2 regions of the Paraburkholderia hayleyella genome follow, and region 2 is predicted to be linked to the other one. Evidence: predicted binding sites of a transcription regulator. Region 2 holds the regulator's gene; the other holds the start of a gene.

Region 1 (3,415 bases), 1.0 Mb from region 2:
GCCTGAGCCGCACGACATGGTCCAGCCGAGCGTGCCATGGCCCGTATTCAAAAAGAGATTCGGGATCGGCGTGCGTCCGACGATCGGCGTGCCATCGGGTGTCATGGGGCGAAGACCGGTCCAGAAGCTCGCCTGCGAAGTATCGCCGCCGCCGGGAAACAGATCGTTCACACACATTTCGAGTGTTTCGCGGCGCGCGCGCTTGAGCGTTTTGTCGAAGCCTACGATCTCCGCCATGCCGCCGACGCGAATCCGGTTATCGAAGCGGGTGATGGCGATTTTGTAGGTCTCGTCCAGCACAGTCGAAACCGGGGCTGCGGCGGTATCGATGATCGGCGCGGTTAGCGAATAGCCTTTAAGTGGATAAACCGGAATCCTGATGGCATGCGCGAGGAGTGGGGTGGAGTACGAGCCGAGCGCGACGACATAAGCATCCGCCTGAACCATTTCGGCGCCGCATTGCACGCCCGTGATGCGGCCACCGCTTAGCGCCAGCGCATCGATGGGCGTGTCATAGCGGAAGGTGACGCCAAGCGCTTCGGCCAGCGTAGCGAGACGTTGGGTGAAAATCTGGCAGTCGCCGGTTTCGTCACCGGGCAGACGCAGCCCGCCCGTCAACTTGTGCGAGATCGCGCCCATGGCGGGTTCGACGCGAGCCAGATCGGCGGGCATCAGGAGTTCATAGGGAACGTTGGCGTCTTGCAGAACGGCGATGTCTTTGGCGGCGCCATCAAGCTGCTGCTGGGTGCGAAAAACCTGGAGCGTCCCGCCGGTGCGGTCTTCGTACTGAATGCCGGTATCGGCGCGCAGGGCTTGAAAGCAATCGCGGCTGTATTCCGCCAGCCGGACCATGCGGCCCTTGTTGGTCACATAGCGCGCGGTGGTGCAGTTTTGCAGCATCTGCCACATCCAGCGCAACTGAAACTGCGTGCCGTCCAGCCGGATGGCGAGCGGCGCGTGTTTTTCGAACATCCATTTGATGGCTTTGAGCGGTATACCGGGCGCAGCCCAGGGCGCGGCATAGCCGGGAGAGATTTGCCCGGCGTTGGCAAAACTGGTTTCGAGGGCCGGGCCACGCTCACGGTCGATTACCGTGACTTCATGGCCTTCGCGGGCGAGATAATACGCGCTGGTGACGCCAATGACGCCACTGCCCAGAACGACGATACGCATAACGGCTCCGAAAGAATCAAAGGGCGAATCGCGCTGGAAGCAGTTTGACTTTCAGATGACGGATTCAGATGGCCAGGCGCTATGTACCCAGTTTTTTGCCTATGATATTTTGCTTGAGACAGTTTTTGTTATTGTATTTTTGAGTTTTTCAGGAGGAAATCATGCGTATACAACGCCAGTCAGTTCGCGCGCTGGACAAGCTCGATCGCAGGATTCTGATGCTACTGCAGCAAGACGGCCGCATGGCGATGAAAGATCTCGCTGAACAGGTTGGGCTTTCGGTGACGCCCTGTATCGAGCGGGTCAGGCGCATGGAACGCGATGGGGTGATTGTCGGTTATTACGCACGGGTCAATCCGGGCGAGCTAGGCGCGGCGCTGCTGGTATTCGTTGAGATTACGCTCGACCACAAGAATGGCAATATGTTTGACCAGTTTCGCCGTGAGGTGCAGAAGATTCCGGAGGTGCTTGAGTGTCATCTGGTATCGGGCGATTTTGATTATCTGATCAAGGCGCGGATTGGCGAGATGGCGGATTACCGCAAGCTGCTCGGCGACATTTTGCTGCAACTGCCGGGGGCGGTGCAGTCGAAGAGCTATGTGGTGATGGAAGAGGTCAAGGAAACGCTGGTTATTGCGTTTGACGATTAGTTGGGGGGGGCATCCTGGCCGGCTCGCTATCGTCATGGCGGGCAGCGGCAGCAAGCAGTTTGAACGGTCGAAATACTGTATATTTGCACAGTATTTCGACCGTTCAAACCAGGTGCCCCGTGACCCATTCCATCCCCGAGTTTCCCATTGCCCCTCCTGCACCACGCAAGGGCCGTGGAGCCATCACCAATGTGCAGGGGCGCTACGAAGTGGACCAGCGCGATGCGATCGACGATGGCTGGGCCACTGCACTGGCGGAGGCTCCGCCCATGCTGCGCACCGAGGTCTTCGAGGAGCAGGCAAAAAGCATTCTGACGCGCAACACGTCACCCGATATCCCTTTTAACGTGTCGCTCAATCCCTATCGGGGGTGCGAACACGGTTGTATTTATTGTTTTGCCAGGCCAACGCATAGCTATCTTGGGTTATCGCCGGGGCTGGATTTTGAAAGCCGCATCTATGCCAAGACGAATGCGCCATTCCTGTTGCGGCGTGAGCTGTCAAAACTCGCTTATGAGGTTGAGCCCATCGCGCTGGGCGTGAATACCGACGCCTGGCAGCCCGCGGAACGCGAACTGGGCCTGACCCGGCGGGTCATCGAAGTGTTGGCGGAGTTTCAGCATCCGTTCGCGGCCATCACCAAATCGTCGCTGATCGAACGCGATCTCGACCTGCTGGCGCCCATGGCGGCGCGCAAGCAGGTCATGGCAGCGATCACCCTCACCACGCTCGATCCTGATATTGCACGCACGCTTGAGCCACGTGCAGCCGCACCGGCACGCAGGCTGCGCACCATCCGTACGCTGAGCGACGCGGGGGTGCCGGTTGGGGTCAGCATCGCACCGGTTATTCCCTTTATCACCGAGCCCGATATTGAACGGGTGCTGGAGGCCTGCGCAGTGGCTGGGGCGGTTCACGCCAGCTATATTGTGTTGCGCTTGCCATGGGAAGTTGCGCCGCTATTCCAGGACTGGCTGAGCGCACATTTTCCGGATCGTGCGGAGCGCGTGATGAACCGTGTGCGCGATATGCGGGGCGGCAAAAATTACGATGCTTCGTTTGCCAGCAGGATGAAGGGCGACGGGCTGTGGGCAGACCTGCTGCGACAGCGTTTCCGCCAGGCGGTGCGCCGTTTCGGTTTGAACGAACGGACGCACGGGATACTCGATATGTCGCAGTTTCAGCGCTCCCGGGCGGCGCATGCCGCACGTATCCAGACGCAACTGCCGCTGTTTTGAGAGCGGGCAATTATTGAGATAGCGTTTTGGCGGCTTGAATCTGGGCTTCGAAATAGGTCTGAAACGACAGTGCGAGGCCTGTCATCAGCAAAAATGCGCCGATCAGCAAAGAAAAGATGACGATGAAAATCACGGTCCAGCCGGAGTGGCTGCGGCGCTGGGTGTTGGCGTTGAACTGCGCATCCCATTTCTGGTCGGGGCGTAGCCCATAAACAATCGCGGCGAGAAAGGCGGCCAGTAGCGAGACGGCGCCTGCAAACGCCAGCACCCAGCCTGTGATGGAGCTTCGTTCGGTTGCCACGAGCAGCATGAACCCCGGAATACCGATGAGTGTGCCCAGCAGGTGTGCCCAGC
Region 2 (3,415 bases):
CTTCGAGCACGGGCTGCACCGTTCGCACGACAAACGGCAAACCGATAAACGTGAGCGCCACCAGCACGCCGACAGGCGTAAAAGCGATCTTGATGCCGAGCGGCGCGAGAAATTGCCCGATCCAGCCATTGCTGGCATACACCGCCGCCAGCGAAATGCCCGCGACCGAAGTGGGCAACGCAAACGGCAAATCGACGATCGCATCGACCAGGCGGCGCAACGGAAACGAATAACGCACCAGCACCCAGGCGACGAGAAAACCAAACACCGCATTGATCAGCGCCCCACCCAGCGCGGCGAAAAACGTCAGCCGGTAGGACGCCAGCACGCGCGGCGACGTGACGGCCTGGACGAACTGCGCCCAGTCGAGCGTGGCGGTTTTCAGAAAGGTCGATGCCAGCGGAATCAGTACCACAAGGCTCAGGTAAGTCACCGTGATGCCGAGCGTCAGGCCAAAGCCCGGCAAGGCGCCCGGTCGGCGGAAAGTCAACGTTGTCATGCGTGAGGTCCGTTATCGGGTGAACAACGCGGGTAAATAGCGCGGGTAAGCAACACAGATAAGCAACACAGATAAGCAGCGTGCATCTGGCATGCATTGGCACCTACCGGCAAAACGCGCCCCGTGGGGCGCGCCGCGCGGCTCGCGGGGCCGGAATGCCAGCCGTCAGCCGCGCTTACTGATGCTGATAGATCGAATCGAACACCCCTCCATCGGCGAAATGAACCTTCTGCGCCTGAGTCCAGCCGCCAAACGAATCGTCGACGGTGTACAGCTTCAACTTCGAAAATTTGGCTGTGAGCGCAGCGGGAACTTTGTCCGAACGCGGACGGTAGAAGTTGCGTGCGGCGATCTGCTGGCCCTCGCTGCTATAAAGGAAGTTCAGATAAGCCTCAGCCAGCTTGCGCGTACCGCGCTTGTCCACGACTTTATCCACGACCGCCACGGGCGGCTCGGCAAGAATACTCACCGAAGGCACGACAATTTCGAACTTGTCCGGGCCGAACTCCTTGAGCGACAGGAAGGCCTCGTTTTCCCAGGCAATCAGGACGTCGCCGATATCGCGCTGCACGAAGCTGGTGGTCGCGCCCCGCGCGCCCGAATCGAGCACGCCTGCGTTTTTGTAGAGCTTCGTCACGAATTCCCGGGCTTTCTGCGCATTGCCACCCGGCTGATGTTCCGCATAGGCCCATGCTGCAAGGTAATTCCAGCGTGCGCCGCCGGAGGTCTTCGGGTTCGGCGTGACGATCGACACGCCGGGTTTTGTCAGGTCATCCCAGTCGCGGATCTGCTTCGGATTGCCTTTGCGCACCAGAAAAACGATGGTCGAGGTATAGGGCGAGGCATTGTCGGGCAAGCGTTTTTGCCAGTTTTTATCGAGCAGGCCCTTGTTGGCCAGCGCGTCGATGTCATAAGCCAGCGCGAGCGTCACGACATCCGCCTGAAGACCATCGAGCACCGACCTTGCCTGTGCCCCGGAGCCGCCGTGCGACTGCCTGAAATTCACGCTTTCACCGGTTTGGGCCTTCCATGCCCGGCCGAATGCCTGGTTGAAATCCTGATACAGCTCCCGGGTCGGATCATAAGAAACGTTTAGAAACGTCGTATCGGCAGCCCGAACGGGCACACTCAGAACGACCGTGGAAATCACCCCCAAAGCCAGTGCGCCCAATCTGCGGCGCAGGCGGCCAGCCAAGCCTGTATTGCGATAGAACATCGTTTTTCTCCGAGGTGTGTGCGGTATGAGACGCGTTGTGGTTTCGATTGCAGGCCAGTCTATCGAAGCTATCTCATAATCAAAACGAATGTTTTTTCATTTTTTAATATGGAAAAGTGTTAATGAACGCGACAAGTAAAGCTTGAATTGCTTCGAATACTGTATAAAAATACAGCCACCTGTCTATCCATACAGTCTTTCCATGATCAAACTCACCGCACGTCAGCAGCAGGTTTTCGAACTGGTCCACCGGGCCATCGAGCGCACCGGCTTTCCGCCCACCCGGGCCGAGATCGCCGCTGAACTGGGTTTCAGTTCGGCCAACTCGGCTGAAGAGCACCTCCGGGCGCTGGCGCGCAAAGGTGTCATCGAACTGGCCGCGGGCGCATCACGCGGCATCCGCCTGCTTCATGGCCCCAACCCGCACGATCCGCCACACCACCCGCCACACCCATACACGCTCCCCCACGCCAGCCTGATGCAGCTTTCACTGCCGCTCATCGGACGTGTCGCGGCAGGCAGCCCAATCCTCGCGCAAGAGCATATCGCCCAGCATTACGCCTGCGACCCTGCGCTTTTTTCGAGCCGGCCGGATTACCTGCTGAAAGTACGCGGGCTGTCGATGCGCGATGCCGGCATTCTCGATGGCGATCTGCTGGCCGTACAAAAGAAAAGTGAAGCCAAAGACGGCCAGATCATCGTCGCGCGGCTAGGTGATGACGTCACGGTCAAACGTCTCAAGCGCCAGCCCAATGGCATCGAGCTGATTGCCGAAAATCCCGATTACGAAAATATCTTTGTTCAAGCCGACAGCGCGGAGTTTGCGCTGGAAGGCATCGCGGTCGGGCTGATTCGGCCCAGCGAATTCTAAAATTCTGAACGCCACCAGGAGACCCTCATGGAGCGCTTTGCCACTTTCTTTGCCACTGTTTTTGCCACTTTGTTACTGTGCCGTTCGTTGTTGCTGCGTCGTTATTTATCAGGCCTGTCACGTCTGTCACGCCTGTTACCTCGCGTGCTCCAGCACCCGTTCTCGCATTTGCTGTCTCTGCATCCACAGCCTTTGCACTCGCTGCGCAAGCTGGCTGCCGCCCACCCCCAGCCGCCGCAAGTGTCTTCTGTCATGCGATCGCACCTGAGCACAGCAGCGGTATCGGCGGCACGGCCCCGGCCCCTGTCTTGTGCCAATCCGTCGCGGTCTCCGGCCCTGTCGCTACCGCCCGCCCTCTCTCCTGCTTTCTCTCCCGCCTTTTCCCGTGTTTCGCTCAATACCGGGCTCAACCTCGAAGCTGCCCGGCGTGCACCTGTCAGGGTCTACCACGGCGCATCCCGCCTCATCATGGTCGGTACGTTTGATTCAGTCTGCCGCATGATTGATCACCGCATCGAAGAAGAGCGGATCGCGGCGCAACTAGCGCCGCTCAAGTAAAACAGGGCCACGTCATGCGCGCATATCATGCAATATCACGCGCCGTGGCCCTGCTGTATAGCCCTGCTGTATAGCCCATCGGGGTGGCCCATCTGTATGATCCGTGCCGTCTAAAAACCGGTGTGGCGGTCTCAGGTTAGCTGTCCGGCCAGCGGCTGAATTGCCCGCTCAATGCGTTGCCGGCTTAACGCTTAACTCACCACCGGCTCAACGGCCGCTTCAGCCGCAAGTTCGTCGACAAGCTCCGGCTCGTTGGCCGACGAACACGCCA

Evidence for each region. Region 2 encodes LexA, which represses DNA repair genes until DNA is damaged. Its sites were predicted from a motif close to ACTGTATNNNNATACAGT; they were not measured.
Region 1: a site for LexA is predicted at 1,898-1,915, ahead of GH657_RS05110 (PA0069 family radical SAM protein). Genes of this name have one in related genera too.

Annotation. Positions count from the first base shown of each region.
Region 1 is NZ_QPES01000001.1:1,108,125-1,111,539, forward strand. It holds gene GH657_RS05100 (D-amino acid dehydrogenase) at 1-1,173, opposite strand, end outside; gene GH657_RS05105 (Lrp/AsnC ligand binding domain-containing protein) at 1,335-1,823, shown strand; gene GH657_RS05110 (PA0069 family radical SAM protein) at 1,943-3,061, shown strand; gene GH657_RS05115 (NINE protein) at 3,072-3,415, opposite strand, start outside.
Region 2 is NZ_QPES01000001.1:2,126,214-2,129,628, forward strand. It holds gene cysT (sulfate ABC transporter permease subunit CysT) at 1-499, opposite strand, end outside; gene GH657_RS09450 (sulfate ABC transporter substrate-binding protein) at 675-1,715, opposite strand; gene lexA (transcriptional repressor LexA) at 1,918-2,586, shown strand; partial or broken gene GH657_RS09460 (hypothetical protein) at 2,887-3,144, shown strand; gene GH657_RS09465 (universal stress protein) at 3,336-3,415, opposite strand, start outside.